3 regions of the Enterobacter sp. JH25 genome follow, and region 1 is predicted to be linked to each of the others. Evidence: predicted binding sites of a transcription regulator. Region 1 holds the regulator's gene; each other region holds the start of a gene.

Region 1 (3,276 bases):
GCGACGTGGAGCTCACGCCTGCCGGCGCGTGGTTTTTGAAGGAAGGTCGGTCTGTTATCAAAAAAATGCAGATCACCCGTGAGCAGTGCCAGCAGATCGCCAACGGCTGGCGCGGGCATCTCGCTATCGCGGTGGATAACATCGTTAAGCCGGAGCGGACCCGGCAGATGATCGTCGATTTCTATCGTCATTTTTCCGACGTCGAACTGCGTGTGTCGCAGGAAGTGTTCAACGGCGTATGGGATGCGCTGGCGGACGGCAGGGCGGAGATGGCGATTGGTGCAACCCAGGCGATCCCGGTTGGCGGGCGCTACGCGTTTCGCGACATGGGCATGCTGAGCTGGACCTGCGTGGTCGCGCGCGATCACCCGCTGGCGGCGCTGGACGGGCCGCTGAGTGATGACACCTTACGCAACTGGCCCTCGCTGGTGCTGGAAGATACCTCCCGCTCGCTGCCCAAGCGCATTACCTGGCTGCTGGATAATCAGCGCCGCGTGGTTGCGCCGGACTGGGAGTCGTCAGCCACCTGTCTGAGCGCGGGGCTGTGCGTTGGCATGGTGCCGGTGCATTTTGCGCGCCCGCGCATCGACGCGGGAGAGTGGGTGGCTCTGACGCTGGAAAACCCTTTCCCGGATGCTGCATGCTGTCTGACGTGGCAGCAAAACGACGTCTCGCCCGCCATGGCCTGGCTGCTGGATTATCTGGGAGACAGCGAAACGCTGAACCGGGAGTGGTTGCGGGGACCAGCGTAGCTGGCCCCGTAGAGATTAACGTCGGTAGTCGCGGAACGGACCGTCGGCAACGGAACGGCGTTCAATCAGGCGCGGGTGGACTTCAATGGACTGGGACTGTTCTCGCTTGTTGACGATCCTGTCCATCAGCATATTGAAGGCCGTTTCACCCAGCGAATCTTTCGGCTGGTGAATGGTGGTCAGCGCCGGGGTAAAGAAACGGGCGTTGCGCACGTTGTCATAGCCGATCACCGAGATGTCCTGCGGAACGCGCAGGCCGAGTTCATCCGCCGCGCAGAGCGCGCCCATTGCCATGATATCGCCGCCGCAGAACACAGCGGTAGGGCGATGCGGCTGGGAGACGATCTGCTGCATGGCGCGATAGCCCGACTCCGGCTCGAAATCGCCCTGGACAATCCAGTTTTCTGGCACGGTAATCAGCGCCTCTTCCATCGCTTTCATGAAACCGGCCAGACGGCCAGCACCGGTGTTACGCTCCAGCGGGCCCGGGATCACGCCAATTTCACGATGCCCGCGTTCTACCAGATAACGCCCGGCCATGTAGCCGCCTTCAAAGGCGTTATCAATAACAGAGTCGGTGAAGTCTGCGCGCGCCTCGCCCCAGTCCATCACTACCATCGGAATGTGGCGATACTCTTCCAGCATGGAAAGCACCGACTCAGGGTATTCAGAACACATGACCAGCAGGCCGTCGACGCGCTTTTGCGCCATCATCGACAGGTAAGCGCGCTGTTTTTCAATGTTGTTCCACGCGTTGCCCAGAATCAGGGTATAGCCTTTCTGAAAGCAGTTTTTTTCAACGGCTTCGATGATTTCAGCAAAGTAAGCCGCTTCACTGCTGGTGGCCAGCAGGCCAATCGATTTGGTGTGATTAACCTTCAGGCTACGGGCGACCGCACTTGGCGAGTAGTGCAGTTCTTTGATTGCCGCCCAAACGGCATTACGCGTCTCTTCTGCGACGAAACGCGTTTTGTTAATAACATGTGATACGGTTGTAGTGGAAACGTTTGCGCGTTTTGCTACGTCTTTAATTGTTGCCATTAAATGTCACTCCAGACCATATCCTAAGCTCCTGAAAAAATTGAAGGTAAACGTTTGCCTTCTCTCACCCTTATTACGCAAACATGAGTTGCGACACGCCGGGAAAACGACACAGGACGTCAGGAGGGGGTCAGTGGCCGGTACGCTAATAAATTTAGCGTGGAATTTTGTCCTATCTTGATGAAAAGGGGAAGAGGTAAAGTGGATATCCGTTTAAATCCTGGAAGATTTTTGACCTGAACTGTGTAAAAATGAGCAAGCTCACTTTTCGTAGGGTGAATAAAAGGAGAAAAATTGATGAGTACCGATCTGAAGTTTTCGCTGTTTACCACCATTGTTGTTCTTGCCCTGATTGTTGCGGGTGGTTTAACCGCTGCGCTGCACTGATTTAGGTGGAGGGAGAGTCTTCTCCCTCCCTTGCCGCTATTGTTACCTCTCCGGCAAAAATCTTTTGCCAAAATGTTAACTTCTCATTTTTTGTGATTGATGTCATGCTTTTGCCTTCTTAGTCTGTGCCGGGTAACGGCACGGTATCCGGAGTCTTTTCATGAAAATCAATTTTCCCCTGCTGGCCCTGGCGATTGGCGCCTTTGGGATTGGCACCACTGAATTCTCCCCGATGGGGTTATTGCCTGTTATCGCCCGGGGTGTGGACGTCTCTATCCCTGCGGCCGGTATGTTGATTAGCGCCTATGCGATCGGCGTGATGGTGGGCGCACCGCTGATGACGCTGCTGCTTTCGCACCGCGCGCGACGCAATGCGCTGATTTTCCTGATGGCAATTTTTACTCTCGGAAATGTGCTTTCCGCGATTTCGCCGGATTACACCACGCTGATGCTTTCCCGTATTCTGACCAGCCTGAACCACGGCGCTTTCTTCGGGCTGGGCTCGGTTGTTGCCGCAAGCGTAGTGCCAAAACATAAGCAGGCCAGCGCGGTAGCCACTATGTTTATGGGCCTCACCATCGCTAATATCGGCGGCGTTCCCGCTGCCACCTGGCTCGGAGAAGCCATCGGCTGGCGTATGTCTTTCCTCGCAACCGCCGGACTGGGCGTGGTCGCGATGGTCGCGCTGTTCTTCTCGCTGCCGAAAGGAAGTGCGGGAGAACGTCCGGAAGTACGTAAAGAGCTGGCGGTGCTGATGCGTCCTCAGGTGTTGTCCGCGCTGCTCACCACGGTGCTGGGGGCAGGGGCGATGTTTACGCTCTACACCTATATCTCCCCGGTGCTGCACGACATTACCCACGCAACGCCACTCTTTGTTACCGCGATGCTGGTGCTAATTGGTGTCGGGTTCTCGATTGGCAACTATCTCGGCGGGAAATTTGCCGACCGCTCCGTCAGCGGGACGCTGAAAGGTTTTTTAACTCTGCTCATTGTCATCATGGTGGCGATCCCGTGGCTGGCACGTAACGAAGTGGGTGCCGCGATTGCCATGGTGGTGTGGGGCGCCGCAACCTTTGCCGTGGTGCCGCCGTTGCAG
Region 2 (3,276 bases), 2.2 Mb from region 1:
GTCCAGCTGTTGCAGCGTGTGGCCTTTCAGCTCGATAGACTTATTGGTCACCACCTGAAGCTGCGGGTCGCGGCTGCGCTGCTGATCTTCCAGACGTTTGGACAGCACACCCAGATCTTCGCTGGTATCGTCACCGACAATCACAATGACTGCTTTTTGCCCGGTGGCATCGGAGTAGACGTGCATGTTGTTCGCCTGGGTGCCCAGCTTACCGCTCTGATCGGTCATGTCCGCGGGCAGAGAGAAACTGAGTTTGCCATCCATCAGGCTCACCGGCTGACCGGTGGCGTTGCTTTCTGCTGACGCGCCCTGAGCAGGCGTTTTGGTGTCGCTGTTATCACAGGCTGCAAGGCCAACAACCAGCAGGCCAATCCCGACATATTTAACCAGATTGCGCATTGACTTCTTCCTTTCGATAAACGGCCATAGCGGCTCATTCGTTCATCTTATCACAACTGATAAAGCGAACCCTTAACCTGCCTGCAATGCGGAGATTTCAGATTTATCTGCCAGTCTTTTCAGCAGCATATTCAACAGCACGCCGTACATCGGCAGGAAGAAGACCAGGCTGATAAGCACCTTAAAGGCGTAGTCCACCAGAGCGATTTCCATCCAGTGTTCTGCCATGAAGGCGTCCGGGCTGCGCCAGAAGGCAATGAAGAAGAAGGCCAGCGTATCGCTCACGTTACCGAACAGCGTGGAAGCCGTTGGAGCCATCCACCAGCGATGGTTCTGACGCAGGCGGTTAAACACGTGGACATCGAGGATCTGCCCCAGGGCATAGGCCATAAAGCTGGCGGCGGCAATACGCGCGACGAACAGGTTGAAGTGCGTCAGCGCTTCGAAGCCCTGCCAGCTTCCCATGTAAAACAGCGAGGAGATGGCGTAGGAGACAAACAGTGCCGGGATCATCACCGCAAAAATAATCCGCCGCGCCAGCGGTGCGCCAAAAATACGCACGGTTAAATCCGTCGCGAGGAAAATAAACGGGAAACTGAACGCGCCCCAGGTGGTATGGAAACCAAAAATGGAGATGGGGAGCTGTACCAGATAGTTACTGGAGATGATCACCAGCAGATGAAATAGCGAAAGCCAGAACAACGCCTTGACGCGCTGCGATTGTGTAAAGGAGTTCATATTGTACCTTTTTGATTAATATTTGGGGTGAGGGAACCCAATAAAGCCGCCGCATGATACTGCTTTAACGACACTTTGCAATGGCTAATTTTCACGCAATCGTTAACCTGGTTTGCATTGGCGATAGCGGGGCGTAAACTACATCCGTTTTTACCTGAACGAGAAGAACATGACCGACCTGTTTTCCAGCCCAGACCACACGCTTGATGCTCAGGGCCTCCGTTGCCCGGAGCCGGTAATGATGGTGCGTAAGACCGTCCGTAACATGCAGAGCGGCGAAACGCTGCTGATCGTCGCCGATGACCCGGCTACCACCCGTGATATCCCCGGCTTTTGTACCTTTATGGAACATGAGCTGGTGGCGCAGCAAACCGAGACCTTGCCGTACCGGTATTTGATTCGTAAGGGGTAAGTGCGGCCTGACGCCCGGCGGCGCTTCGCTTGCACGGGCCTACGGGTGTAGTAGGTCGGGTAAGGCGCAGCCGCCACCCGACAAGTACTCATCACAATTTCGAACCATCGTTTCAAAATTTCGCGCTTTTTGTGAGGCGCTTCACCCTCCTTTTTCCAGCCGTAGTCTAATTTTTAAACGTCAAAAACTAAAACATCGTTTTAACGCTTATTTCACTACCCTGGAGTTGACTCAATGAAAACGACCCTCAAGCCGTTACTGGCTGCTCTGTGCCTGTCTGCTTTTGCCTGCACCGTTTCTGCCCAGACCATCAAAGCCGCCGATGTGCATCCTGAAGGCTACCCGAACGTGGTGGCGGTTCAGCAGATGGGTGAAAAACTCAAACAACAAACCGATGGCAAGCTGGAGATTAAGGTCTTCCCCGGCGGCGTGCTGGGGGATGAAAAGCAGATGATTGAGCAGGCGCAGATGGGGGCGATAGACATGATCCGCGTCTCTATGGCGCCGGTTGCCGCCATCCTGCCGGATATCGAAGTGTTTACGCTGCCCTACGTATTCCGCGATGAAGACCACATGCACAAGGTGATCGACGGGGATATCGGCAAGCAGATTGGCGACAAGCTGACCGCCAACCCGAAATCGCGCCTGGTCTTCCTCGGCTGGATGGATTCCGGCACCCGCAACCTGATCACCAAAGAGCCAATCGTTAAACCGGAAGACCTGAAAGGGAAGAAGATCCGCGTCCAGGGTAGCCCGGTGGCGCTGGCCACGCTGAAAGCGATGGGGGCGAACTCGGTGGCGATGGGCGTCAGCGAGGTTTACAGCGGCATGCAGACCGGGGTGATCGATGGCGCGGAGAACAACCCGCCAACCTTTATCGCCCACAACTACATGCCGATCGCCAAAAACTACACGCTGAGCGGCCACTTTATCACTCCGGAAATGCTGCTCTACTCCAAAGTGAAATGGGACAAGCTCAGCGCTGACGAACAGCAAAAGATCCTGACGCTGGCCCGCGAAGCGCAGTTCGAGCAGCGCAAGCTGTGGAATGCGTATAACGACCAGGCGCTGGCAAAAATGAAGGCTGGCGGCGTGAAGTTCCACGATATCGACAAAACGGTGTTCATCAAAGCCACTGAGCCGGTGCGCGCGCAGTATGGCGACAAGCATCAGGATCTGATGAAAGCCATCGCTGACGTTCAGTAATCCGGAGTACGTATGTCCGAACTCTACCTGAAGTGGATGGACCGTCTGTACCTGCTCGCAATGGTGGTGGCGGGTCTCTCGCTACTGGTGATGACGATTGTGATCCCCATTGGCATCTTCTCTCGCTATGTGCTCAATCGCGGCGAATCCTGGCCGGAGCCGATCGCCATTATCTGCATGGTGACGTTTACCTTTATCGGCGCGGCGGTGAGCTATCGCGCCGGGTCGCATATCGCGGTCAACATGCTCACCGACCGCCTGCCCGCGTCGCTGCAAAGAGTATGCGCGCGAGTGGTGGATCTGCTGATGCTGCTCATCTCCGGCCTGATGTGCTGGTACAGCTACTGGCTTTGCGTCGAGCTGTGGGAGCAGCCGGTGGCGGAGTTTCCGCTCCTGACCTCCGGCGAAAGCTATCTGCCGCTGCCTGTCGGGTCGGCCATTTTGATCCTGTTTGTGCTTGAACGCCTGCTGTTTGGCTCGCAGGAAAACCGTCCGGTCGTGCTGATCGGCAATCACAGTTA
Region 3 (3,276 bases), 1.9 Mb from region 1:
GTGCTTCGTACGCGGTCGCATCCAGCAGCGCGGCAACCTGCGCTTCGTCGCTGGCTTTGATCTTAAAGATCCAGCCGCCTTCATAAGGCTCGCTGTTCACCAGCTCCGGGGAGTCGCTCAGCGCGTCGTTCACGGCAACAATTTCACCGCTCACCGGAGCGTAGATGTCAGAGGCCGCTTTAACGGATTCCGCCACCGCACAGTCGTCGCCTGCGCTCACGGTTGCGCCCACTTCCGGCAGGTCAACAAACACCATGTCGCCCAGCAGTTCCTGCGCGTGCTCGGTGATCCCAACGGTGTAAGTGCCGTCCGCCTCTTTGCGCAGCCACTCGTGTTCTTTGCTGTATTTCAGTTCTGCTGGCACATTGCTCATTGAAGTTCTCCTGATAAAAATAGTTAGGCGACCGGCTTACCGGCGCGAACAAAAATCGGTTTGGTCACGTTGACCGGCATTTCGCGGTTGCGGATCTGCACCACCGCCGTTTCGCCAATCCCCGCTGGCACGCGTGCCAGTGCAATACTGTAGCCGAGCGTCGGGGAGAACGTTCCGCTGGTGATCACGCCTTCGCGATGATTGCCATCAGCATCGGTGAAGCGCACCGGCAGCTCGCCGCGCAGAACGCCTTTTTCTTTCATCACCAGGCCAACCAGCTGTTCAGTGCCCTTCTCGCGCTGCATCTCCAGCGCTTCACGGCCAATAAAATCACGGTCAGCCGGTTCCCACGCGATGGTCCAGCCCATGTTGGCCGCCAGCGGTGAGACGCCTTCGTCCATCTCCTGACCGTAGAGGTTCATCCCCGCTTCCAGACGCAGCGTATCGCGCGCGCCCAGGCCCGCAGGCTTCACACCCGCCTCCACCAGCGCACGCCAGAAATCGGCGGCCTTTTCGTTTGGCATTGCAATTTCGTAGCCCGCTTCACCGGTGTAGCCGGTGGTGGCGATAAACAGATCCCCCGCCTGCACGCCGAAGAACGGCTTCATGCCTTCGGTTGCTTTGCGCTGCTCGTCGCTGAACAGAGACGCGGATTTCGCCTGGGCGTTTGGCCCCTGCACCGCAATCAGCGACAGATCGTCACGAACGGTGATGTCGATGGCGTAAGGTTCAGCGTGTTGGGAAATCCAGGAGAGGTCTTTTTCGCGGGTGGCGGAGTTTACAACGAGGCGGAAGAAATCTTCGGTGAAGTAGTAGACGATGAGGTCGTCAATCACACCGCCAGAGGCATTAAGCATGCCGGTATAGAGCGCTTTGCCCGACGTTTTTAGTTTGGCGACGTCGTTTGCCAACAGATAACGCAAAAACTCCCGGGTGCGGCTTCCGCGCAGGTCGACAATCGTCATATGAGACACGTCGAACATACCGGCATCGGTGCGCACCGCGTGGTGCTCATCAATCTGCGAGCCGTAGTGCAGCGGCATCATCCAGCCGTGGAAGTCCACCATGCGGGCGCCGCATAACACGTGCTGTTCGTACAAAGGAGTCTGTTGAGCCATCTTTTCCTCGTTGAAAAATTCACCGTGAAACCCGGTGTCGACCTCGCGATCGAGGGCCGACGCAAACGTTCTCTTTTACCTGAACTTACCACCGAAACCGGCGGTTAACCATAAGGTAAAACGGGTCATCACATTAGCTTATGACCAAAAATCGCTGAAAAGCCTACAGAGTTATTCACTGGTAAAATGCGATTAAACCCGCATAAAATTAACATCGAGCTAACAGGATTTAGCAGATGGTGATATTTCGTGCGGAAAAACGGGCCGAATTTCCGTAACATAAAAATAGTAAGATTAGATTTTCTAATGCGAAAAATGACGTGAAATTAGATTATTTCAAACGAGGAGATTTCCCCGGCGCGAAGGCCGGGAAAATAAAGTGTGACGGGGATCGAGATTAACGTAACCAGTCGGGAAGATCGTTAAGGCCCATTGCCTGACGAAGAAGCTGCGGTTTGACGCCGGGAAGGGTGTCGGCCAGTTTGAGGCCGATATCGCGCAGCAGTTTTTTCGCCGGGTTCGCTCCGGCAAATAGCTCGCGGAAGCCCTGCATACCCGCCAGCATCATCGCCGCACTGTGTTTGCGGCTGCGCTCGTAGCGACGCAGATACAGATGCTGACCAATATCTTTACCTTCCCGATGCAGACGACGCAGCTCTTCAACCAGCTCGGCCGCGTCCATAAAGCCGAGGTTCACCCCCTGCCCGGCCAGCGGATGAATCGTATGCGCCGCATCCCCCACCAACGCCAGACGGTGCGCCGCAAACTGACGCGCGTAGCGACCGGTTAACGGAAACGCCTGGCGTTCGCTTTCAAGCGTGCACAGGCCCAGACGGTTATCAAACGCCACGCATAGCGCCTGATTAAAGGCGTCCGGCGTCGCCTCCTGCATCTGCTGCGCTTTCTCCGGCTCTAAAGACCAGACGATGGAGCAGAGATGCGGATCGGCAAGCGGCAGGAAGGCCAGAATGCCATCATTGTGGAAAATCTGGCGCGCCACGCCGCCATGCGGCTCTTCGGTGCGGATTGTGGCAACCAGGGCGTGATGACGGTAATCCCAGAAGGTCAGCGGAATATCCGCTTTGTTACGCAGCCAGGAATTGGCGCCGTCGGCACCCACTACCAGCCGCGCGGTCAGCATGTCGCCGCTTTCAAGAGTGATAAACGCGTCGTTTTCGCCCCATGCCACCTGCTGAAGTTTCGCCGGTGCGATCAGCGTGACGTCGCTGCACTGCTGCGCTTTTTGCCACAGCGCGTGGTGGATCACCGCGTTTTCAACGATGTGCCCAAGGTGGCTGTAGCCCATGCTTTCATCGTCAAACGCGATATGGCCGAAGCTGTCTTTATCCCACACTTCCATGCCATGGTAACAGCTGGCACGCAGCGCCACGATTTCAGACCAGACGCCAAGGTGCGTCAGTAGCTTTTCGCTGGCGGCATTGATCGCCGAGACGCGCAGCTCCGGCGGTGCATCCTGCGCCACAGGCTGCGGCGCATTTTGCTCAAGCACCGCCACGCGCAGGCCGCTGCCCTGTAAACCACAGGCCAGCGCCAGTCCTACCATTCCGCCGCCGACAATGGCGACATCAACATTTTGCACGGTGATTACTCCTTAACGCGCGACCCAACCCAGGGTCCGCTGCGCCAGCACGTCACGTGCCGGAATGAACAGTTCCATCGCCATCAGCCCAAGGTTGCGACCCGCAACCAGCGGTGCCCAGCGATTGGCAAACAGGTGGACTAAACCGTCGGTAACGCCAATGGTCGCCGCTTTGTCCGCCTGAC

What was found. The regulator PurR, encoded in region 1, represses purine synthesis genes. The targets are predictions, from matches to a motif close to CANGCAAACGTTTGCNTG.
Region 2: the regulator PurR is predicted to act here: its motif matches at 1,230-1,247, upstream of tusA (sulfurtransferase TusA).
Region 3: the regulator PurR is predicted to act here: its motif matches at 1,550-1,567, upstream of gcvT (glycine cleavage system aminomethyltransferase GcvT).

Annotation. Positions count from the first base shown of each region.
Region 1 is NZ_CP091319.1:1,898,838-1,902,113, forward strand. Features, by position in the region: gene punR (DNA-binding transcriptional activator PunR) at 1-752, shown strand, start outside; gene purR (HTH-type transcriptional repressor PurR) at 768-1,793, opposite strand; gene L2Y28_RS09075 (YnhF family membrane protein) at 2,091-2,180, shown strand; gene L2Y28_RS09080 (MFS transporter) at 2,341-3,276, shown strand, end outside.
Region 2 is NZ_CP091319.1:4,369,549-4,372,824, reverse strand. Features, by position in the region: gene L2Y28_RS21080 (DcrB family lipoprotein) at 1-399, opposite strand, end outside; gene L2Y28_RS21075 (7-cyano-7-deazaguanine/7-aminomethyl-7-deazaguanine transporter) at 472-1,137, opposite strand; gene tusA (sulfurtransferase TusA) at 1,307-1,549, shown strand; gene L2Y28_RS21065 (TRAP transporter substrate-binding protein) at 1,784-2,755, shown strand; gene L2Y28_RS21060 (TRAP transporter small permease) at 2,768-3,276, shown strand, end outside.
Region 3 is NZ_CP091319.1:3,750,268-3,753,543, forward strand. Features, by position in the region: gene gcvH (glycine cleavage system protein GcvH) at 1-373, opposite strand, end outside; gene gcvT (glycine cleavage system aminomethyltransferase GcvT) at 397-1,491, opposite strand; gene ubiI (FAD-dependent 2-octaprenylphenol hydroxylase) at 1,889-3,091, opposite strand; gene ubiH (2-octaprenyl-6-methoxyphenyl hydroxylase) at 3,104-3,276, opposite strand, start outside.